DNA from 3 places in the Gracilibacillus xinjiangensis genome. Region 1 is predicted to be linked to each of the others. Evidence: riboswitches for the same ligand, from Rfam matches in the RefSeq annotation. Region 1 holds a riboswitch; each other region holds the start of a gene.
What was found. Region 1 has a riboswitch for thiamine pyrophosphate ahead of tenA (thiaminase II). Riboswitches for the same ligand answer to the same signal wherever they lie in the genome.

Region 1 (7,924 bases):
TATCCTGGTTTTATGGTTATATTATTTTTATTGGTGCGAAATGGAAATTGACTGAAAAATAGGTAAAGGCACTTACTCATAAGGGATTAGATACATAAGGTATCAGAGAAAGAAGATAATTCATTCAATTATGGGAGGTGAATTGGGTGAGCGACAGTAATTTTAAAGAAACATCGGAGAAAATTATCGATATGCTTGTTGGAACAACTCTGAAACGTCACAATGTTCAATTAGATAGTCAAAAGCTTAGTGAAGAAGACAGGGAACAGTTAAAAAATCTTGTAGATGAATTAAAAAAGAGTGTGCAATCTTTGCAATCGAAACAAGAAAATAATGAAAAGTAATTACTTTCTTAAAAATAAATATTTGTTTATATCCTTAGTTAAGTAGCCTTTGCAATAAGATTATACCGACATATATTAATTATATAAAATGACAAGGAGTGTTACTATGACAGAAATGAAGTACGTTAATGGAAGACCTGTTTACTATACAGGCAGAAATAGTAAGCAAACGAAAAGGTGGAATGCATTGGACACTAGTATGTGCCATCCATTCGATCAAAGTGATGATACTCAAGAGGCAAATCAAGAAATCAAAACTGTACAGGAATCTTTTGAGTCGATAATTATTAAAGATTCATGTGATGTGGAAGTCACTACAACGGATACGCAGGCTGCACTAAATGTACAGGTTGGACTCCAAGCTGCTATAGCTTTGGTCATTAGTATTTCCATTGCGGACAGTGATAAGGCGGAAAGAATTACCCAAGATCTCCATGAAAAGATTAAGTCTAGTCAAGTGAATAAACAACAAACTTATGTAGAAAATTCTAGAGGGGTAAAAATCACAACAACTGACACTGATATTGCAGTAAACGCACAAGTGTTATTACAAGTATTACTCGCATTGGTTGCCCGCCTGGACATTTTATAAGTATCTCAAATCTTTTATCTCTAATAATTTGTTTATCTCCTATAAGGAGGTCTCCACTTAGCGGAGGCCTCCTTATTTTGGAAGATGCAACTGGATAATTAGGTGGGTAAAATATTTACATATATTTTCTTAATTAGTAAAAAAAGAGTATGATTTTGTTAATAAACGTGAGTAACCGTCTGGAAAATATCACATAGGGTATTTCGTGAATCAGGAAATACCAGGAATTATAGCTACCGTAATGGAAGGGAACGGACGATGGGGAAAACAGACCCATGAAGTTTAATTAAATTAGCGGATAGTTTTGCTCATAACGCGGGTTACAGTAATAAGGCGGTCTAAGTCCAATTTTCGGTCCGTAGAATGGCTTCTTATTATGATCATATATAATGGTGTCTTTTCCGAAGGATTCATTCATCAATAAATAGTGTACTTTTGGATTATAGTAATATTCCATAATTATCACCTCCACTTATTAAAATATGCGCCAATGTGAAATTCGAGCCAGTATCTATTTTAAATGGGACAAACACGGCGGATGCCTATTAAACATAAAGTAATCCATACAAAAGAGTGGAGGAGGGTATTTAACAATGTCTGAAAAAAGACTAAATCCTGATTATTATCCAATGTATCCTAATTACGGGGAAATAACGCGATATGAAGAGGTTGCCTTGACGGTTCCGGAGCAACGTCAATATAGACAGCCTGGAGTAGAGAAACTAATGGTACCGGCGCCGATTGTTGAAAATCCTAACTATATAGGGAGTGGGAAGCTAGAGGGGAAAGTTGCCCTTATTACAGGTGGTGATAGTGGTATAGGTGCAGCAGCTGCGATTGCCTTTGCTAAGGAAGGAGCCAATGTAGCGATTGCCTACTTAGATGAACATGAGGATGCCAATCGTACGAAAGCCAGAATTGAAGAAATAGGGAAAGGTTGTTTACTGTTGCCAGGGGATTTGCGAGTAAAACAGCAGTGTCAGGCTATTGTGGAAAGCACTGTCAAAAAGTTTGGGCAACTCGATATACTCTGCAATCATGTAGGAATCCAATTCCAACAATTAGATTTGCAAGATATTACTGACGAACAGTTTGATGATACGTTTAAAGTGAATATATATTCCCATTTCTATACAACAAGGAAAGCGCTAGAATATTTAAGTGCGGGAAGTTCGATCATAAATACCTCTTCTGTAGTTACGTTTGAAGGGAACGAACAATTAATCGATTATACGGCTACAAAAGGAGCAAATATCGGTTTTACACGGGCCCTTGCGAGGAACCTGGTCAAAAAAGGAATCAGAGTAAATGCCGTTGCACCTGGGAAGTTTTGGACACCATTAATCCCATCAAGCTTTTCCCCTGACCAAGTTAGTCTTGCGCTTAATCCGATGAACCGTGATGGTCAACCATTTGAGCTTGCCCCAACCTTTGTATATCTTGCTTCAGATGACTCCCGTTTTGTAACAGGACAAACCTTGCATGTGAATGGTGGGCAGGTTTTTGGGTGAAGTAATATCTCCGTTTGGAATAGCTCAGTAGAGAACAGTCTTTACTGTGCTAATTTCCAATGGGAGTTTTAAATCCCTGTTCAGTTATATAATTATTAATTATCATCGCTAAAGGAGATTTCTAATGGAATTTTTAGCATGACTTTTTCTACATATCACTGGTTTTGTTATATTTGTTGCCTTTATCTTGTTGGATTAATGAATCAATGGAACTAGCTGAACTGGTAAGAAATCAAGAAAAGGACAGACAGAGATGAAAGTGGAGGGGAAAACTGTATTTAATGATCTTTTTGGAAGAATTACTTATTATGCTGTACTTGAGGAGGCTGCCTTGACGAAAGTTACCATTAAGAAATAGCTGAAATCTCCAAAGCGGAATTTGAAAAGCTAAATATTGGTGACAAAATAAAAGGAAATGCTATTGGAGCTTTTTCGAAGGGGTTATACTCGTTTATCCAATCTTTTACCTCATTATTCAACTATTACGTATTCCGCAGCGGGATTTGAATTACCATTGCTTATCCTTTATACTAATAATTAACAATTAAATATAGTTTCTACTAGGGGAGCATGTAAATGCTGAGAGATGAAAGGTCGACCCTTTGAACCTGATCTAGTTAACACTAGCGTAGGGAAGTGGAGTGGCAAATAATTATGGATGTAACAATAAATCTGTAGTTTAAATGCTATACCCATCTCCTTAACTGGTGATGGGTTTTTTGTTCCTCTAGTAAATCTTTTTAAAAAGGAGAGGGAAATAATGAGCAACTTATTTACAGAACATTTATGGACACGTGTCGAACCAATCTGGAAGAGTTATTTGGAACACCCCTTTGTAAAGGGGATTGGAGAAGGGACATTAAACCAAGAGAAATTCAAGCATTGGCTAAAACAGGACTATGTATATTTAATCGACTATTCTAGATTATTTGCATTAGGCAGTGCGAAAGCAGAAGACTTGGAGACAATGACTGTCTTTGCAAAATTACTGCATGGTGTACTTGATATGGAAATGGACCTCCACCGTAATTATGCAGCGGACTTTGGTATTACAGCAGAAGAACTGGAGACAACAGAACCTTCCGCCATTACTACTGCTTACACTAGTTATATGTTAAATGTATCTCAACGAGGTGGAGTGGAAAATGTAATAGCAGCAGTTCTTGCATGTGAGTGGAGCTATAATTTTATTGGTAAATCACTCGCTGAATGGCCTGGGGCATTAGATGACAATTTCTACAGCAGCTGGGTGAATATGTATGCATCAGATGAATTTACAGAATTAGCTGAAAAGTGCAAAAGACTAATGAATCAACAAGCAAAAGGAAAATCAGAACGAGAATTAAAAAGATTAGAGGAGATTGTCATTAGAACTAGCCAATTTGAATACATGTTTTGGAATATGGTTGAGAAAAAAGAGCAATGGCCAGTAAACGTGAGAGGGGAGAAACAGTTTGGCTAATCTAACAGTAGACTTAGTAGATGAGTATCAGGATGAATTAAAGCAAATTCTTGCAGATTTAATTAGCTTTCCAACAGTTAGTCCACCTGCTAGAAATACAGGAGAACTTCAAACATATATTGCCGACTTTTTAGAAAACGAAGGATTTACTACAACTAGCTGGGATGTGTTCCCAAATGACCCCAATCTGGTTGCAATGAAGGAGGGGAAAAATAAAAAGGAGTACAACAGTCTGGTAATTAATGGACATATTGATGTGGCAGAAGTGGGAGATGAAGCGAATTGGACGGTACCCGTGTTTGAATTAACCGAGAAATCCGGTTATGTTTATGGTCGTGGTGTAGCGGATATGAAGGGTGCAGTTGCTGCAACATTGTTAGCTGTAAAAATTTTAAATGAGCAAGGCGTATCCTTAAATGGAGATCTGCAAATCCAGACAGTTATCGGTGAAGAGGCGGGAGAAGCAGGTACGTTATCTTGTATAGAGAAAGGTTACAGATCAGATTTTGCGCTGGTTGTTGATAGTAGTGATTGTCAAATTCAAGGACAAGGTGGTGTTATTACTGGATGGATCACTGTAAAGAGTAAAGAAGTGTTTCATGACGCAATGAGGGCAGATTTAAACCAATCAGAAAACCCTAATAAAGGTGCTAGTGCGATTGAGAAGATGATGCAAATTATTGCTAGTTTGCAAGATTTAGAGAGACAATGGTCGGAATTGAAAAGCTATCCCGGTTTTAAACGAGGTACAAATACCATTAACCCAGCAGTTATAGAAGGGGGCAGACATGCAGCATTTGTTGCAGATGAATGTAGCTTATGGGTTACCGTTCATTTCTATCCGAATGAAAGCTATCAAACTGTAGTTAATGAAATAGAAGATCATTTAACCAAATCGATAGGGAATGATCCCTGGTTCACAGAGAACCCCCTTCAATTTCGGTGGGGGGGAAGATCGATGATTGAGGATCGTGGTGAAATTTTTCCTTCTGCTGATATTGATAAAGAACACCCAGCTATTCAACTTCTCCAACAAAGTCATGAAAGGATAGCAAACAGCCCTGCAGAAATCGGTATGTCTAAATCAGTTACTGATGCAGGCTGGTTCCATGAGGCAGGGATCCCGACTGCTATTTATGGTCCTGGGAAATTAGAAGAAGCCCATTCTGTTGATGAAAAGGTAGAACTGGAAGAGCTATTAACTTTTACAAAAACATTGCTTACATTTATTTTAGAATGGTGCAATAAACCGAAGATTATGTGAGATTTGCAACAAAACAGGGTTTATCGAGATAACATGTGTAATCTAGAAAATAAGTCAAATGATTAAGCAAACCATTCCTGCTTTTCAAGAAGATGATCGTCGTTATTGGTCGTCTTCTTTTTTGTTTACAAACTTAAAAGACGTGGTATCAGTTAACTAGTCTAATGACAGAGCATTTTTTCTTGATAAATACACAGTTTACAGAAAGGGGAAATCCAATGAATAAAAAGGGTATTTTTGATAGTTGGAAATTAATTGATTTTCGCATATTCTTGCCATCAATTCTTTTTATTATAGCTATTTCTATTCCGTTCTCCTTATACGAAGCGGAATCTTTGGAACTATTAAATGTGATCTTCGATAATATTGTGGATGGATTTAGTTGGGGCTATATTTGGTATACGATTATTTTATTAGGTGCAGGGCTTTATTTATCTTTCTCAAAGTATGGGAAAGTAGTATTAGGTGATCCCAATGAAAAACCAAAGCTCTCTTTATTTGGGTATGCTTCCATTCTAATTGCGATGGGGGTCGGTTCGACTATTATGAGAACAGGGATGGTGCAATGGACACAAGTGGCTATTGACCCTCCGTTTGGATTAGCTGAAGGTTCAGACCAATCCTTATTATGGGGCAATGCTTACAGCATGTTCCTGTGGAGCTTTCAAACATTTGCGATTTTTGTCATGGCAGCACCAGCAATGGCGTATGTTATTCATGTCAAAAAACGGCCATTAATGAGAATATCTGAAGCATGTCGAGTTATTTTTGGCGATCGCTTTACAGATGGAATCGGCGGAAAAATTTTAGATGTATTATTTCTAGTGAGTATTCTGTCAGGTGCTGCCGTTACATTAGGGCTTGGCACACCTATTATTACCTCTAACATTTCCAGAATGATGAATACAGATGTTACGTTCGGGTTAACAATGACAGTTACAATTATATGGGTAGTATTGTTCTCTATAAGCGCTTATTTAGGTATTGAAAAAGGGATCAAGCGTTTGAGCACAACTAACATGTATTTAGCGGCTGGACTGGCTATTTTTATCCTGATTGTTGGCCCAGGAATATTTATTCTCGATTATTTTACTGATACAGTAGGACATCTGTTCAGTAATTATTTTAAATTATCATTCTATACAGATTCCGTTGCTTTGGAATCAACGACACACATACAAAGTCACATGGTATTCTGGTTCGCATACAGTGCAACATGGGCAATGCTTCACAGTATATTTGCAGCCAAAATTTCTAAAGGCCGGACTGTAAAAGAAATGATCCTGACTTATTTATTAGCACCGACTATGCTGTCATGGCTTGCTACAGGAATTTTAGGTGGGTTGGGTGTTCATAGATATTTAACAGGTCAAGTGAACGTATTAGATATTGTGAAAAGTACAGAACCAGTCAATGTTATTCCAGACATATTATCAACACTTCCAATGTCTGGATTGATTATCATCTTATTTGTAATTGTATCCATGATTTTCTTAACAACTACGCTGGATTCCACTACTTATACGATTGCAGCATATTCAAGTAAAAGAGATATGAGTAAATATGAACCCTCACGTAATTTAAGAATCATTGTTGCAGCGATCATTACAGTACTTGCATTAATATTAATGCAGGCAGGGGGACTAGCTCCGCTTGAAGTGATCTCAGGATTAATGGGATTACCTATTATTATTATTCAGTTTCTAACAATTTATGCCGCGAAAAAAATGATGGATCAGGATAAAGCGTGGTTATACAATATTAGGAAATAATTAAAGGAAGAATAGAAATAGAAAGAGGATCTTTTTAAATAATGATCCTCCTTTTTTAAAAATAGATATATTCCTTCCATGTAGTCAACAATACGATGTGTGCATTTTATTTCCTCTGTGGCAATAAGAGGCGTATCCTAATATTTAGGGTATCGAAATAAATTGAAAACAAAGAAGGGGTTAACCATTTTAGATCAAGAACAATTAGCAAAACGAAATTTATGGATCATGTGGTTCGCAAACTTCTTTATTGCAGCAAGTATGACGATGGTAATACCTTTCCTATCCTTATATATCGAAACATTTGGCAATCATTCTGATAAATTTGTACAAAAGTGGTCTGGTTGGGTTTTTGCGATTACTTTCTTTACTGCATTTATAGTATCACCAATCTGGGGGAGGTTTGGCGATCGGCATGGTCGTAAGATATTTCTAATTATAGCAGGGTTCGGCCTTGGTATTTGTGTGTTTTTTATGGGGTTTGTGACAAATGTTTATCAACTTTTTTTATTGCGATTTTTTATGGGCTTTTTCTCCGGATTTATTTCCATGTCACAAGCGTTTATTTCTACACAAACACCGAAACATATTGCAGGTAAAGTGTTAGGGACATTGCAGACAGGTAATGTAACAGGGAGCCTGCTGGGGCCATTGTTCGGTGGGGTTTTAGCCGATTTAATAGGCTATCCGGCTACATTTCAATTGACATCAATTACACTGTTTGCAGCTGCTTGTTTTGTTTTATTTGGTATTCGGGAGATTAGGATAGAAAAACCTTCTGCAGAAAAGACAAGTTATTCTTCTAAAGCTGTGTTGAAACATATTATATTTCAACCTGTTCTTGTAATGGTAATGATTATATCGATGTTTGTGCAAATTGCAAATTTCAGTATACAACCGATCTTGTCCTTGTATGTTGATCAAATTCATGGTCCGAGCAGTATTGCATTCTTTTCGGGGCTTGCCTTTTCGGCAGCAG
Region 2 (7,924 bases), on a different contig from region 1:
AAAACCATACAGTGCAGGAGCCAACTATGAAATGACATATAATGTTGGTGATTTGGAGGAAGAAGAGTAAAGCAAAAGTGGTTCTGATATCAATGAAAAAGCTGATCCCCCTAAAACGGAATCAGCTTTTCTTTTATTCTAATACTTCTGTTTCAAAGAAGTTTTCAAATTCTGTCTGAGGTTGTTCACCTACAATACGTGCAGACTCTTCACCAGCTTCAAAATGCACCAGTGTTGGAGTTGATTGAATACCGTATTTTTGCCATTGGGTCTCAAATTCTTTTAAGTTCATTTTCACCAAATCTACTCCGTATTCCTCCGCTAGCGGTACAACGACTGGGGTTGTTCTTTGGCAATGGATACAGTTCGGGTCATAGAAATATACCGTAACATCTTCACCGTTTTCTAATTTCTCTGCCAGTTCATCTGGCAAGATTTGATTCTGGTACATTGGATCATCCAATTGATCAATTGTGCCTTGGTCTAATTTCGATTTATTATATGGATTTCCCTCTGATGCTTTTTGGTTTTGATAGTTAACGACAAACCATAGTGCTCCGAATATTGCTACGAGCACTAGTACAAAGATGATCATCTTTTTCAAATTAAACTCTCCTTTGTTGTACAATTAAGACAAGGTGTATAACAAAAATTACGATAAATGCGATAAGTGCCTGGAACGGTATCGTTATAAATCCAAGGAACTCCACATAAATTCCATTACATGGAACTAGTCCACAAGCATCCCCTGCTGATGACATACTCGGCACTTGCTGAATAAGATAATGATAAGTAGATACACCAATTCCTATTCCGCTCATTATAAGTCCGGGAAAAGCATAGCGAATATCCTTTTTATAAAGGGCATAGCCGTAAATCAATACAAGTGGATACATTAATATTCTTTGATACCAGCATAGTTCACACGGTATATATCCTTGTACTTCTGAGTAAAATAAACTGCCTAACATCGCGACTAAACTTTGCGCCCATGCAATAAACAGTAACGTCTCTTTTTTCTTATCCATTTATACACCTCTCCTCCACCATTTTATTATACATAGATCAATTATAAAAACAAACATATGAGACATTTAACTAATATGTTTCACAGTTTCGTCAAATTTCACTACTCGAGAGATTTAATTACTTTGATGCAAAAAGGCACATTCGCTTTGTTCTATAATAGAACGGCAAAGAAATATGCATGGTAAAAGGCTTATCAGTCAACATTTACATAGAAAGACTATTAATCTCACAAAGAAAGGAAGCAACCCTATGAGCTGCTCCCCTTCTTAACCTACATATTGATAATAGATTTTCTTTGCTTTAACAATATCTTTCGTACCATGGATGAAAGTACGGCCATCTTTAAAAATAACTATTCGATAACTGTCTACTTCAAAAGAAATAAGAAAAGCGTTTTTCCTTACATTGACTGGTGAATGACGGTTAATATGTACCACTAGTTGATCCAAATCCATCTCTCTCCGATGATTCCCTCTAATTTGGACAGTGTCCCTACCGCATAAAACAGCTGTTTTCATTTGGGCATCGTAAGAGAGGTTTGGATACTCTCCAAGTACACATGAAGGGCATTGATCATCTTTTAACCGTTTCACTTCTAACTCCATTCGTTCATTTTTCCATAAGTCAAATCCGGTTAATTTTCCTGATAATGCTTCTAAATGATTGGTTAAAATTTTTAGCGCTTCTGTCATTTGGTGGGCAACTACCATTTGTACTGTAGGGCTAATAATCCCCACGGTGTCACATGTTGCACCATCATTAGGAATATGATCAAGCAAACAATGTAAACATGGTGTCAAGCCAGGTATGATGGTAAAAGTAACACCATAACTTGCAACACATCCACCATAGATCCACGGTTTCTTATGTTTTTGAGCAATGTCATTAAGGATTAATCGTGTGTCAAAATTATCTGTTGCATCAATGATTAGATCAACTTGCGGTACAATCTTCTCCAGTTCATCTACACCAGCATCTTCTACAATTGCTTCAATCACAATACTTGAATTTACCCGTTTCAGTCTTTGTTGCGCTGCAATTGCTTTCGGTGTTTGCCGTTCCACATCTTGCTCTGTAAACAATTGCTGTCTTTGAAGATTACTTGCCTCAACATAATCGCGATCAATTAATGTTAATTTACCAACACCCGCTCGCGCCAACATTTCTGCACTGCTTGAACCAAGTGCACCAACACCAATAATCAGTACATGACTATTCTCCACCATCGCTTGCCCTTTATTACCTATCGGCTCAAACAATATTTGTCTATGATAACGATTATCCACCAACACTAATCCCTTCCTGAGGACTGCTTGCGATGGCATATTGCTTCTTCCCGATTCGGCCAGCTTCATATCCTAATCTTCCTGCTTCAATTGCCAGTTTCATAGCTTTTGCCATTTTCACTGGATCATCGGCACCTGATACAGCAGTATTCAATAACACGCCATCTGCTCCTAATTCCATTGCATAAGCCGCATCACGAGGAGAACCAATCCCTGCATCAACAATGACAGGTACATTTGCCTGTTCGATAATAAATCTTAAATTTAATGGATTAATAATGCCTTGGCCGGAACCAATCGGGGAAGCTCCAGGCATAATTGCATGTGCACCTAGTTCTTCAAGCTTTCTAGCTAAAACAACATCATCAGAAGTATATGGTAATACCGTAAATCCTTCTTCCAGTAAAATTTCCGTCGCTTTTAAAGTTTCAACAGGGTCTGGTAATAATGTTTTATCACAGCCAATTACCTCTACTTTTATCATGTCACACAATCCGGACGCATCAGCCAACTTCGCAATACGAACAGCTTCTTCAGCATTTTTTGCTCCTGCTGTATTTGGTAAAAAGCGATACTTTTTCAGATCAATTTTTTCTAAGAAATTCGGCTGCTCTGCATCAAAGATATTCATTCTCCTAACAGCAAAGGTTAATACTTCCGTCTCGGAAACCTCTACAGCTTTTTTCTGTATCTCATAATCCGGATATTTTCCTGTTCCTAACAATAATCTTGAGGTGAACTGAAATTTCCCTACTTTTAACATGATTATCCTCCTCCAACAAAATGTACGATTTCTAATTGGTCTCCATTTGAGACACTTACTTTCTTATGATCTTGTTTTTTTAATATGGTTTGATTGTGTTCTACAATTAATGATTTGTCAGTTAGGCCTAAAGCTGTGATTAATTCTTCTATATTTTTCACATCTGTTTGCAATTCTAATGGATCTCCATTAATAATCAGCTTCATCTTCGATAACACACCCTTTACACAAATGCTCGCTGCACTCTGTTTAGAGCAAAGCTTGCAGCATATTTAGCAGCTGCTTTTCCTTCGATTAAATCCGCTACCATCATTCCTGTAATCGGTGACAACAAGATGCCATTGCGATAATGCCCTGCAGCAACATATACTCCATCCCTGCCAGGCACCTCTCCTATATAAGGAAAACCATCGCTAGTTTGTGGTCGAATTCCTGCCCAGAAGTGCTCTAACTGTGCATGTTCGATAGCAGGGATAATTTTCCTTGCTTTTGTTAGTAATTGTTGTACACCTTTCACACGAACCGTTTTATCTGTAATACCATGAAGAGATGTAGCACCGATGATAATGCTGCCATCATTTTTTGGTACTAAGTAGCATCCATCAGAGAATATCGTACTTTCGATTAATGGCTGGTCTGGTCTTACCGAAATGCATTCCCCTTTTACAGGAGTAATAGCTAAATCATAAGGTAACCACTTGGTTGTATCTTTACCTGTTGCCATCACTATTTGATCAGAATAATATAGACCATTTGTTGTTCTTACACCTTTTAGGCCATTTTCCTGTTCGATCAATTCACTAACTTGGGTATGTTCTAACAACACTGCTCCATGGTTTCGTGCAGCTTTAGCAAAAGCTAGTGTTAATTGAGGGGCAGAAACCTGACCATCATCAGGAAAAAATAAAGCAGCAAGGAAATTTCCTGTTAATCTTCTCTCTTTTAATAACGCAGCCTTCTGGGTAAGGAGAAGAGCTGACTCACCAGCTTTTCCTTGAAACCTGGCAATCTCTTTCAATTCAATCAATTGTTTCTCAGTAAATGCTAACTTCATCGTTCCTTTTTGGATTAATCCAATATTAATTCCACTCGCTTCTTCTAATTCCCTTGACAATTCAGGAAAAAAAGCACGGCTTTGTCTTGCAAAGTGAAATAATGCACTATCTGAAGAGAATTCCAACTGTGCTCCTAACATACCTGCAGCAGCACTTGATGCACCACTTCCGATTACATCATTTTCTATTACCAGGACCCGATATCCTCTTTTGCTTAATTGATAAGCAATCGAACAACCAATTACGCCACCACCTACAACAATTTGATCATAATGTTCTCTCAAAATGTTCCTCCTCCCAATGATTGAATCTTTCATAATAAGCCTTTGCCGCTTGCAAAGGCGCAGGCGATTCCCAAAAAGCGGAGATCATCGCTAATCCTTTTGCCCCTGCACCCAAGACTTCCTCCACTTGCTCTGGATGGATTCCTCCCACTGCAATTGTTGGGATGGAGATAGATTTTGCAACACGCTGTAATGCTTGAATTCCTCTAGGCTTTACTCCTTGTTTCGATTTACTGTGGTAGATGTGTCCATATAAAATAAAGTCAGCACCATCTTTTTCCGCTTTCCAAGCTTCTTCGATTGAATGTACAGATTTACCTATTTTTAAATCTGGAAATTGTTTTTTCACTAATGTTACCGGCAGACTATTGTAAGCTAGTTGAACACCAGTACACCCTTTCATCACAGCAAGGTCAACTCGATCATTTATGATGACTTTAGATAATGGGATACCGATACCTGCTAAGAAATCAAGTATTTGCATTAGTTCTGCAGCAGTTTTTGATTTTTCTCTTACATGAATATAATCAAAATAATGATGCATCGTTCTTAATTGTGCTAGTTCCTTTTTTGTTGATTTTCCATTCGTGATCAGGTGAATCCCTTTCATAGCAAAACCTCCAATCCATCCATATAGTGAGGAAAATGGCAGAAAAAAACCACCCTTCCAGTAAAGAAGAGTGGTGTTATGATTTCATAAGTAAAGTACTCACTTGTTCCACCACTTCCCTCCGCTAGTGTTAACCAGATCAGGTTCAAAGGGTCCGAATAAATTCGTCTCAGCCGCATAAGGCTCCCCTAGTGTTCAATCAATTATTCAATTAAAGGATATATCGCTTACATATACAGCATAACATATAATTGGAATTCCCGCCAATATCTATTCATGTCAAATGTTTATTTTACTCGAATATGGGAAGATATATATTAGAAAGAAAATAATGAAAGGATGTTATTACAAATGGCACAAGATCAAGAAAAACTGCAACAGTTATTAGATGGATTGAATGTTGATTTAGCAAACGAATATGCTGCAACTATCATGTACACGTATCACGCATCAGTGGTTTCAGGACTATACCGCTCATTATTAAAACCATTTTTTGAAGATGAAATTAATGATGAGATCGGACACGCTTTATACTTATCAGATAAGATTAAAACATTAGGTGGAACGCCTACAACTACTCCTGCAAAAGTAGAACAATTAACGGATGTACAGGAAATGTTAGAAGCTACACTAAAAGCGGAAACAGAAACAATTGAACGATATGAAAAACGTAAAAAACAAGCAGAAGAATTAGGATTTACAGAACTGGTTGTAAAATTAGATGATATGATTGCAGATGAAACACACCATAAAGAAGAAACAGCAAGATTACTTTCAGACAAATCATTTTTTAGCTAACCCTCTCCCATTATTTATAGATAGAAAACAGACTTCCAGTACAATCTGGAAGTCTGTTTTCTTTTTCCCGCTATGTTATAATTACTCGAAAAAGGAGGGGAAACCATGCTTCACGAATTATTTCAGGAAATAGATAATAATTATGATGAGATGATTGAAATCCGCCGATATTTACACCAGCATCCCGAGCTGTCTTTCCATGAATACAAAACAGCCAAATATATTCAGGAATTTTACAACAAATTGAACATACCTTTCCGGGCAAGTGTTGGAGGCAATGGTGTTGTTGCAAAACTTGTTGGTGCTAAACCCGGTAAAACGATTGCTCTAAGAGCGGATTTTGATGCCCTTCCAATAGAAGACGAAAAAAATGTCCCTTATCGCTCAAAGAATCAAGGGGTTATGCATGCATGTGCCCATGATGGTCATACCGCAACATTACTAACTATTGCGAAAGTACTAAATAAATATAAAGAACAACTTCCCGGCACGATTATATTTATTCATCAACATGCAGAAGAAGTAGCTCCTGGCGGTGCTCAGCCAATGATTGCTGATGGTGCCCTGGACGGAGTAGATTATGTATATGGTACACACCTTTGGACAAACACTCCTTATGGAATTGTTCAAACAGCACCAGGAAATTTTATGGCGGCTGCGGATAAGTTTACCATTACGATAAAAGGGAATGGCGGGCATGGAGGAATCCCGCATCAGACGAAAGATCCCATCGTCATTGGGTCACAGCTTGTCACTAATTTACAACAGATTGTTAGTCGAAAATTAGATCCATTGACTACTGCAGTTCTTTCTATCGGCAAATTTCATGCAGGGAACGCCTATAATGTTATACCGGATACAGCAGTAATGGAAGGAACGGTCCGAACATTTGATCCAGAATTACAACAACTGATTATTACTGAAATGGAAAAGATAATTAAAGGCACATGCCAAAGCTATGATGCAGATTATACATTTGATTATCAAAAAGGCTATCGTCCTGTTGTCAATCACTCCATCCATGCGGAACTAATTATTCAATCTGCGGAAAATTTGGAAGAAGTAAACAGCGCTGAAATGAGTGTTCCGAGTATGACCGGTGAAGATTTTGCATATTATTTAGAAGAAAGACCTGGGGCATTTTTCTTTACTGGTGCTCAAAAAAAAGACCAATTTGTACCACATCATCATCCAATGTTTGACTTTGACGAAAGAGCGATGAAGATTGCTGCCAAAACATTAATTAGTACAGTAATGGAAGCTAATCTACTCTAACCCCGCTACAAAAGAGGCTGGCAAAAGGAGTTAATCCATACTATAATCCGGACGGTTCAACTGAATTTGTCCGGATTATTTGCTTTCCAGGATCTATCATCCTCTATATGCCAGGTTACTGCTTTAGAAGAGAGACTTTCTATGGAATGGATGACCAAACCTAAACTTACCTTACGTGATGCCGTCTTTACAGGATGATCGTTGTTCCACTTATTCGTCTTGTAAACCATTAAAAGCTGAGGTGTTGCCCACGGAAAGCGAGTATTTTCCCCAGCGGTGAGCTAGCATTATCTATATTAGTACATTAGTGAGTGATATATACTTGTGTATTTATTGTTCGGTTGTTAGATTTTCTATTTTTGTTATGTTTCATCCCTCTTTATCTTCGATTAATCTTTGTATGAACATATTTCGGAATAAGGAAAATAGTAAAGATGATTGAAGCAACTACCATTAATCCGCCCGTTAAGTAACTTTCTACTATTAATAAGAAAATCGCAAACAATAACATTTGCACTGCCATTAATTGTTGAAGCCATTTAACAAACTCCTGTTGACGGACTTTTCGCGAGACAGGATACAAATCGAGCCAAAGAATTGTTGTATGATGCTTCCATAGTGGCATTAGTTGGATAATGGTCATATAGCTGAACAAAATAGCAAAGATAAGCTTAAGCCATATATTTGGAACAAAGAAAATCAGCAATGCCCCAATTATTAATAAACGGGTATAGATACCAAAATATTCACTACTTCTTGCACTTGTTAATCGGAATAAATAAGTGTAACTGTTTTTTTGATCAAATGGTACAGATCCTGTTAAA
Region 3 (7,924 bases), on a different contig from region 1:
ACCAGATAATCATTACAAGTTGTATAACGATTTTAGCAATTGTTCCACTTAAAAAGCCTAACAATGAGCCAAACGCTGCCTTCAGCGCCTCATCAGCTCCTTTTTGCTGAATAATCTCTGACAAAAATACCAACAGAAACGGAACCACAATTATCCCAAATGGCGGAATAATAAAGGAACCAATGATTACACCTATTGCCGCCATCCGCTCCCCCCATTTGGAGCCGCCATATTTCTTAACAAAATAGCTATTAGCAATTATATCAGCAGCAATTAGGATTATTGTCAATATTCCCATTGCAATCCAAAAGACCCACCCGATATTTTCTGAGGTAAGGAGAAATTGATAAATAAAAAAGCCAATCCACAGCACTAAGACAGATGGGATAATCGGAAACACAATTCCAACAAAAGATAAAACAAAAGCCACGATAATTAATAGCCACCATAAAATATCCATTCACTATCTCCTTTAAGTCTGCTCTAAATAGTTTTACTTTCATCTGAAAGATTGCTTCACCAGTCAGGCAATATTAAAATTTTATCATAATTATAAGCCAACTAACAGAAAAAGCCCTGCGTTTTGCAAGGCCCTTCTTTGAACTATTTTTCTGCCAGTATATCAGCAAATGCTTTTACATATGGTGGTAAATCAGGTGGTCTTCTGCTTGAAACGATATGTCCATCAACAACTACCGCTTCGTCAAACCATAATGATCCCGCATTTGTCATATCATCTTTAATGCCAGGTGTACTGGTTACTTTCTTTCCACGAAGAATACCGGCGGAAATCAGCACCCAGCCTGCATGACAAATTTGCCCGATCGGCTTTTTCGCTTGATCCATAGCTCGCACCATCTCTAACACTTCCCGGTATCTGCGAAGTTTGTCCGGTGCCCATCCGCCCGGAACCAAAACAGCATCGTATTCCTCAGCGTTCACATCGGCAAATGCATAGTCAGATTCGGCTGGAACACCATATTTCCCAATATATTTCTTATTGGCTTCTTTTGCAACTAAATCAACTGCAGCCCCCTCTTCACGCAAACGTAAAACAGGATACCATAATTCTAAATCCTCAAAATCATCCTCCAATAATGCAATAACCTTCTTTCCTTCTAAACGCATAGGGTTTATACCTCCTTTTCTTATAGTTTATCAAAATTACTGCATACATTTCGAATAAGAAGGCATGAACTCAGCATATTTTCGGAAAAGCTCTGCTGTTTCGGTTGGTTTTTCTGCCAGACTGATAGCAGAAATAACAGAAACACCATCTGCACCCGCTCTTCTTAGGCGAAAAACATGGCTAAGTTTAATCCCGCCAATTGCCACAACGGGTATCCCTCCAACTATTGACCGAATGGAAGCCAATCCCTCCTCTCCAATCGGTTGTTTCGCATCTTCTTTCGTTTGGGTACCATAAATGGGGCCTACCCCAATATAGTCCGCCCCATCTTGCATCGCTTGATAAGCTTCTGCCTCATTCGTTGCCGAAACACCAAAAATCCAATCTTGCGGACACCTTTTCTTTAAATCGACTAGTGGCTCATCGTCTTGGCCGACATGGACACCATCCGCTTCTACTTCCAGAGCTAAATCAACTTCATCGTTTATAATAAAAGGGACATTGTATTTATGGCATAATCGTTTCATTTCAATAGCTAAATTTCGCTTATTCTTTCCAGTCAGTGCTTCTTTTCCTTTTTCACGAAATTGAAAAAGAGTAATACCGCCAATTAACGCGTCTTCTAAAACGATTAATGGATCTCTTTGTGTGTTATTACTACCCATAATGAAATATACTTGCAGTAATTCCGGATTCATCAAGCGTGACCACTTCCTAATCGACTCACTAAAATTTTCTCCTTGCTTTTTAATACATCTTCAGATATTGCATAAAGTTGATTAAGTAATTCGACTTGAAAATCACCAGGTAGACTAGCTTTTGAAGCAGCTTCCTCTGCAGCTATACCATAACAACTAATTGCTCTTGTCGCTGCTTTAAAAGTTTCTTTCTCTACAGCCAGAAATGCAGCAACAACCGATGACAGTAAACATCCGGCTCCCGTAACTTTCGTCAATAATGGATGACCATTCGAAATAATTGCTTTATCTTTTCCGTCTGTAACGAAGTCTAATGCCCCAGTAATCGCTAACGGTATATGTAATTGCTCGTATGCCACTTGCAATAATTCTTCCATGTCAAAGTCCCCCGATGCATCGACACCTTTCACTTCTGCAGAAACGCCCGCCAAATTAGCAATTTCCCCCGCATTTCCCCGTATGATACTTACCTTTACTTGGTCCAAAATGGTCTGTGCTGATTTTGTTCGAAATGTTGTCGCCCCAGCCCCAACCGGATCTAACACAACAGGTATTCCCGCTTTATTCGCTGCCTTCCCCGCTATAATCATTGCCTCTACTTGTTCTTTTGTCAGTGTCCCTATATTTAACACTAATGCATTTGCAATGCTAGCCATTTCCTCCACTTCTTCTCTTGCGTTTGCCATTACAGGCGAGGCACCTAATGCATATAATCCATTTGCAGTAAAATTAGTAACAACTAAATTAGTGATATTATGGATTAATGGTTGTTGCTCTCTTATTTTATCTAAAAAATATGTCATCCTATTTCTCCTCCTGACTCGGTAACCCTTTTAATCGATATCCCCAATGGTTAGTTGGTCCATTTCCATTTCCTAATTGTAAAGAATATTTAATTGCATCAGTAATGAATCCTTTTCCTATTTCTACTGCTTGTTTAATAGACTTACCTTTCGCCAGCTCTGCTGTAATAACCGCAGAAAACGTACAGCCTGTGCCGTGCGTGTGATGTGTATCGATCCTTTCTGTTGTAAAATACGTATATTCCTTCCCATCAAAAAGCACATCCTTTGCATCACCTTCAAGGTGACCACCCTTTACAACAGCGGCTTTTGCTCCAAGCTCTTTAACAATTAATTTCGCTGCTTTCTCCGCGTCTTCAAGTGTACTGATTGGAAATTCTACTAAGAACTCCGCTTCCGGGACATTTGGAGTGACAACTGTTGATAATGGGATAAGTAAATTGCGAATAACTGATCGAGACTTCTCCTCCATTAATGTGTGCCCACTCTTAGCAACCATTACAGGATCAATTACATACGGGACATCTGCTTTTCTTAATTTCCCAGCAATTAGCTCCATCATTTCAATTGTTGAAATCATACCAGTCTTCACAGCGTCCGGCTTGATATCTTCCCACACTGCATCAAATTGTTTTTCAATAAAAGAGACAGGCAAGTGCTCTACTTGTTGAACACCTAGTGTGTTTTGGGCAACAACAGAGGTAATCACACTCATTCCATACACTTCTCTCTCTTGAAATGTCTTCAAATCGGCTTGAATTCCGGCACCACCTGATGGGTCTGTACCTGCGATAGTAAGTGCACTTCTTATTTTCATACAAAAACCTCCCCTAATTTCTAATCCAATCAAAATCTTAAAAAGAAAAAACCGTTCCATTGGAAATGGAACGGTTCTATGAATATGCTCTATTCTTCTTAACCTATCCCACTTTCCTACGCTGGTGTTAACCAGTTCAGGTTCAAAGGGATCGAGAAACACTATTCTCATCTCAGCCATTCGAATGGCACCCCTAGCGGATTATATATTTAGTTGTCCAATTAAAGCAGAAACTTAAATTATCAAGTGAACTAATTAATAAGTCCAAATGAACTTAGTGGCCAAATACGCATTTTGACATCACCGATTACCGAATCCTTATCAATAAAACCAAATGAGCGGCTATCCTTACTAACTTTACGGTTATCACCTAATACAAAAAATGTATCTTCAGGAACTACTTCTTCCCCAGTCAACTCATACAAAGTAAAATCTGGTGTCAGTTTTTCACCTTCAGCTAAATTACTTTTATGTTCATCCAAATATTCTTCCTCAAATGTTTCCCCATTAATGATTAATTGGTCATCTTTCATTTCAATTGTATCACCAGGGAAACCTATTACTCTTTTGACATAATTATCGTCTGTATCTGGTGCTTTAAATGCAATCTCATCAAAGCGGTCGATTTGACTGATTTTACTTAAGATAATCCTGTCGCCATCTTCTAAGTTAGGCAACATTGATTCACCTTTCACAATTGATGGTGTAATCAAGAAATGACGGCACAATAACACAATGACCACAGCAATCAATAATGCTTTCAACCATGACAATAATTCAGCAACAAATTTATTATCCATTGTCTACCTTCTTTCACTATGATATCAAAAAATTTCCTAAATAATTGGAGTATGTTATTCTTATAAGCATTGCAGCTCAGTCTTATCCACTTACTTATTTTAACATAAATTTATATTGTATAGTGTATTTAAATTATCTAAACAATACAATCGAGCAAAAAACAGGAAATAAGGAGCAGAAATATGCCAACCAACCAAAAATGGAAGTACAGTCTATTTATAACAGGAATTATTATTCTTGCATTTAATTTACGACCCGCAATAACCTCTGTAGGGCCTATTATTGGAATTATTCGCGATGAACTACTTCTTGATAATTGGAATGTAGGTTTGATTACAAGTTTGCCATTATTAGCATTTGCCTTCATATCACCAATTGCCCCTAGAATTGCAAACAAAACCGGAAATGAAAAAGCACTCTTATATGGGTTAATTATTTTACTTAGCGGCATTTTAATCCGATCACTTGCTACTTTACTATTTTTATACATTGGCACAACATTAGTAGGTGTAGGAATAGCGATTATCAATGTTATTCTGCCGAGCTTAATTAAAGGAAGCTTCCCAACGAAAATCGGTTTAATGACAGGACTATATACAACATCTATGTCTATTTTTGCCGCTTTCGGATCAGGTTTTTCTGTACCCTTAACAGTTGACTACGGATTAGGGTGGAATATTACCTTGGCTAGTTGGGGTATTATTACAGTTATAGGTATTATCATTTGGCTTGTTGCTATGAGAAACTCACCAGCAGAACATGAGGTGAAATTATTCGAACCAAGCGGCAAGAGATTATTACGTTCAGGGATTGCATGGCAAGTAACTTTTTTTATGGGGTTACAATCCTTTTTATTTTATGTGACCATCTCCTGGTTAGCTGAGATCTTAACAGCGAAGGGATACGATGTGACAACAGCTGGATGGTTTGTTGCATACATGCAATTGATCAGCTTACCAGCGACTTTCCTAACCCCTATTATTGCTGGCAAATTAAAAGATCAAAAAGTTGTTGTATATGTATTCGGAGCCTGTGCCATTATTGGATACAGCGGATTGCACTTCAATCCTTCCATTGCTTTAATCACACTCTTAATAACATTAATCGGATTCGCTCTTGGAGCAAGTATCAGTTTAGCACTTGCACTATTAGGTTTACGAACAGAAAACGCTCGACAAGCGGCAGAATTGTCTGGAATGGCTCAATCATTTGGTTATCTTCTGGCATCAATCGGACCTATTTTTATTGGCTTTATGTTTGACCTAACAGGTAACTGGAATTCGGCAATTACCTTTATATTGCTGGTCTCACTTATTATGGTTGCTTTTGGTGTGGGAGCAAGCCGGAACAAATATGTATTATAATTATTTACTTTTTTTCCTTTCAGGCATATAATGAATACTTACTTAATTATTTAGAATGGGGGCAAAGAAATGAAGAAATTAATTGCCCTGGCACTTATATTTCTAATCATTTTCGCACCAGCCCAACTATATGAAAATAATTCTACAGAACATGCAGTAAATCTGAAAACAGTAAAAGATATACAAGACAAAGAATTACACCCAACAAACAATGGTTCTGATAAATATATAAATAACTATATACCTATTATCTTACTGCTGGTTGTAGCAATTTGTTACCAAAGCTTGATTATCCACTACTTATTTATACAAAGGACATTAACAGCGAGATTTTACCAGTCAAATTATTTGATTCTCTCCCATCAGTAATAAAAATAGAGGAGAGGAGGAATACAAATGATCTGGTTTCGTATCGCAATGATCGCTATGTTCTCCATAACAGCATTATCTGTGACAGTCTATCAAGGTATTGAAATCTTTCACGCATTTCAAGATCTAATTCATAATCGAGTAAAATAAGTTGATTAAATAACGCACACCTAAAATGGTGTGCGTTTTTAAACGTTTAAACTGCTTTTGTTTTTAGTTCTACATCAATATTTCCTCTAGTAGCTTTAGAATATGGACAGAAATCATGAGCTGCTTTCGCTAATTCTTCCGCTTCCTCTTGGGAAACACCTTTAATTTCCACATTTAGTACAACACCGATCTTGAAACCACCATCTGCTTCATCCTTTAACAAGCTAACTTCAGCAGTGATTGTAGAATCGATTTCCTTTTTCTGCTTAGATGCCATTAGATTCAATGCCCCATCATAACAAGCAGAATAACCTGCAGCGAATAACTGCTCAGGGTTCGACCCTTGTCCTTCTCCACCACCTGCAGGGTTGATTAAATTAACATCGATAATACCATCATCAGATTTCACATGGCCATCTCGTCCACCCTTTGCTGTTGCTTTTGACGTAAATAGTACGTTACTCATTCTATCCACTCCTTTATACAAAATTAAACCATTTAAGGTCCTTATATAACATTCTACCAATTGTATACCTTAACTACCAATAATTAAACACGGAAACTTCCACATAATGACTTACAATGGTTTAAAAACAAATTACTTTACACATGATATAAATGTTGCCATATTTAAATAGGAAGTAATATTTGTTGTAATATCAATAGGAGGTTGTAGCATGCAAAATTTTGTTTTCCACAATCCAACGAAATTATACTTCGGGAAAGGCCAATTAAGCTACTTGAAGAAAGAGTTGACTAATTATGGACCTAATATTTTACTTGTGTATGGTGGAGGAAGTATTAAAAGAAATGGTCTTTACGATCAAGTCATTAACATACTAAATGAATCTAAAAAGAACATTTTTGAATTAAGTGGAGTAGAACCTAATCCACGAGTAACAACAGCAAGAAAAGGGATTGAAATTTGCAAAGAAGAGAACATTGATTTTATTCTTGCCGTTGGCGGAGGTAGTACGATTGACTGTACAAAAGCTATTGCAGTTGGTGCTGAGTCCGGCGAAGATATTTGGGATATCGTAACAAAGAAGTCTACCGCAACAGGTGCATTACCTTTCGGGACTGTTTTAACACTTGCCGCAACTGGTTCGGAAATGAACGCAGGATCTGTCATTACTAATTGGGAAACAAAAGAAAAACACGGTTGGGGAAGCCCATATACTTTTCCTGCATTCTCTATTCTGGATCCGGTTTTTACAAAGACTGTACCAAAAGATCAAACGATTTATGGTATTGTTGACATCATGTCACATGCGTTAGAACATTATTTTCACCATGAAGAAAATACATTATTGCAAGACCGGATGGTAGAAGGTATTCTGCAAACAATGATAGAAACCGCGCCTCCATTAGTTAAAGATCTAGAAAACGAAGAATTACGCGCAACCGTACTATACAATGGAACAATGGCACTAAATGGAATGGTGAACATGGGGTATAATGGTGATTGGGCTACACACAATCTAGAGCATGCAGTTTCTGCTGTACACGATATCCCACACGGTGGAGGCCTGGCAATTTTATTCCCTAATTGGATGACATACTCAATCGATGAGAATGTTGCAAGATTTAAACAGTTAGCTATTCGTGTATTCCATGTGGAAACAGATGGAAAATCAGATAAAGAAATTGGATTGGAAGGAATCCAGAAATTAAGAGCATTCTGGAATAGTATCGGTGCTCCATCCACATTAGGTGATTACAATATATCAGAAGACTCCATCGAGGAAATGGCGGATAAAACTGTTATTGCTAGACCGGAATTCGGTAACTTC

Region 2: it holds a riboswitch for thiamine pyrophosphate, as region 1 does, so the genes downstream of both, ACFOY7_RS08855 (thiamine phosphate synthase) here and tenA (thiaminase II) in region 1, are expected to answer to the same signal.
Region 3: it holds a riboswitch for thiamine pyrophosphate, as region 1 does, so the genes downstream of both, thiD (bifunctional hydroxymethylpyrimidine kinase/phosphomethylpyrimidine kinase) here and tenA (thiaminase II) in region 1, are expected to answer to the same signal.

The regions. Positions count from the first base shown of each region.
Region 1 covers NZ_JBHSDT010000001.1:279,494-287,417, reverse strand. The annotation lists gene ACFOY7_RS01330 (hypothetical protein) at 147-344, shown strand; gene ACFOY7_RS01325 (spore coat protein) at 460-936, shown strand; gene ACFOY7_RS01320 (hypothetical protein) at 1,223-1,393, opposite strand; gene ACFOY7_RS01315 (SDR family oxidoreductase) at 1,530-2,447, shown strand; TPP riboswitch at 3,000-3,099, shown strand; gene tenA (thiaminase II) at 3,208-3,909, shown strand; gene ACFOY7_RS01305 (acetylornithine deacetylase) at 3,902-5,173, shown strand; gene ACFOY7_RS01300 (BCCT family transporter) at 5,392-6,945, shown strand; gene ACFOY7_RS01295 (MFS transporter) at 7,174-7,924, shown strand, end outside.
Region 2 covers NZ_JBHSDT010000004.1:1,002,344-1,010,267, reverse strand. The annotation lists gene ACFOY7_RS08890 (antibiotic biosynthesis monooxygenase family protein) at 1-70, shown strand, start outside; gene ACFOY7_RS08885 (thioredoxin family protein) at 134-604, opposite strand; gene ACFOY7_RS08880 (disulfide oxidoreductase) at 606-1,028, opposite strand; gene ACFOY7_RS08875 (MoeB/ThiF family adenylyltransferase) at 1,296-2,354, opposite strand; gene ACFOY7_RS08870 (thiazole synthase) at 2,308-3,078, opposite strand; gene thiS (sulfur carrier protein ThiS) at 3,081-3,284, opposite strand; gene thiO (glycine oxidase ThiO) at 3,302-4,417, opposite strand; gene ACFOY7_RS08855 (thiamine phosphate synthase) at 4,401-5,027, opposite strand; TPP riboswitch at 5,127-5,227, opposite strand; gene ACFOY7_RS08850 (ferritin-like domain-containing protein) at 5,379-5,825, shown strand; gene ACFOY7_RS08845 (M20 family metallopeptidase) at 5,931-7,100, shown strand; gene ACFOY7_RS08840 (hypothetical protein) at 7,157-7,330, opposite strand; gene ACFOY7_RS08835 (ABC transporter permease) at 7,480-7,924, opposite strand, start outside.
Region 3 covers NZ_JBHSDT010000003.1:63,222-71,145, forward strand. The annotation lists gene ACFOY7_RS03270 (DUF456 domain-containing protein) at 1-460, opposite strand, end outside; gene ACFOY7_RS03275 (type 1 glutamine amidotransferase domain-containing protein) at 604-1,128, opposite strand; gene thiE (thiamine phosphate synthase) at 1,165-1,827, opposite strand; gene thiM (hydroxyethylthiazole kinase) at 1,827-2,630, opposite strand; gene thiD (bifunctional hydroxymethylpyrimidine kinase/phosphomethylpyrimidine kinase) at 2,632-3,447, opposite strand; TPP riboswitch at 3,544-3,652, opposite strand; gene lepB (signal peptidase I) at 3,699-4,247, opposite strand; gene ACFOY7_RS03300 (CynX/NimT family MFS transporter) at 4,431-5,612, shown strand; gene ACFOY7_RS03305 (hypothetical protein) at 5,682-5,981, shown strand; gene ACFOY7_RS03310 (hypothetical protein) at 6,009-6,131, shown strand; gene ACFOY7_RS03315 (organic hydroperoxide resistance protein) at 6,178-6,597, opposite strand; gene ACFOY7_RS03320 (iron-containing alcohol dehydrogenase) at 6,809-7,924, shown strand, end outside.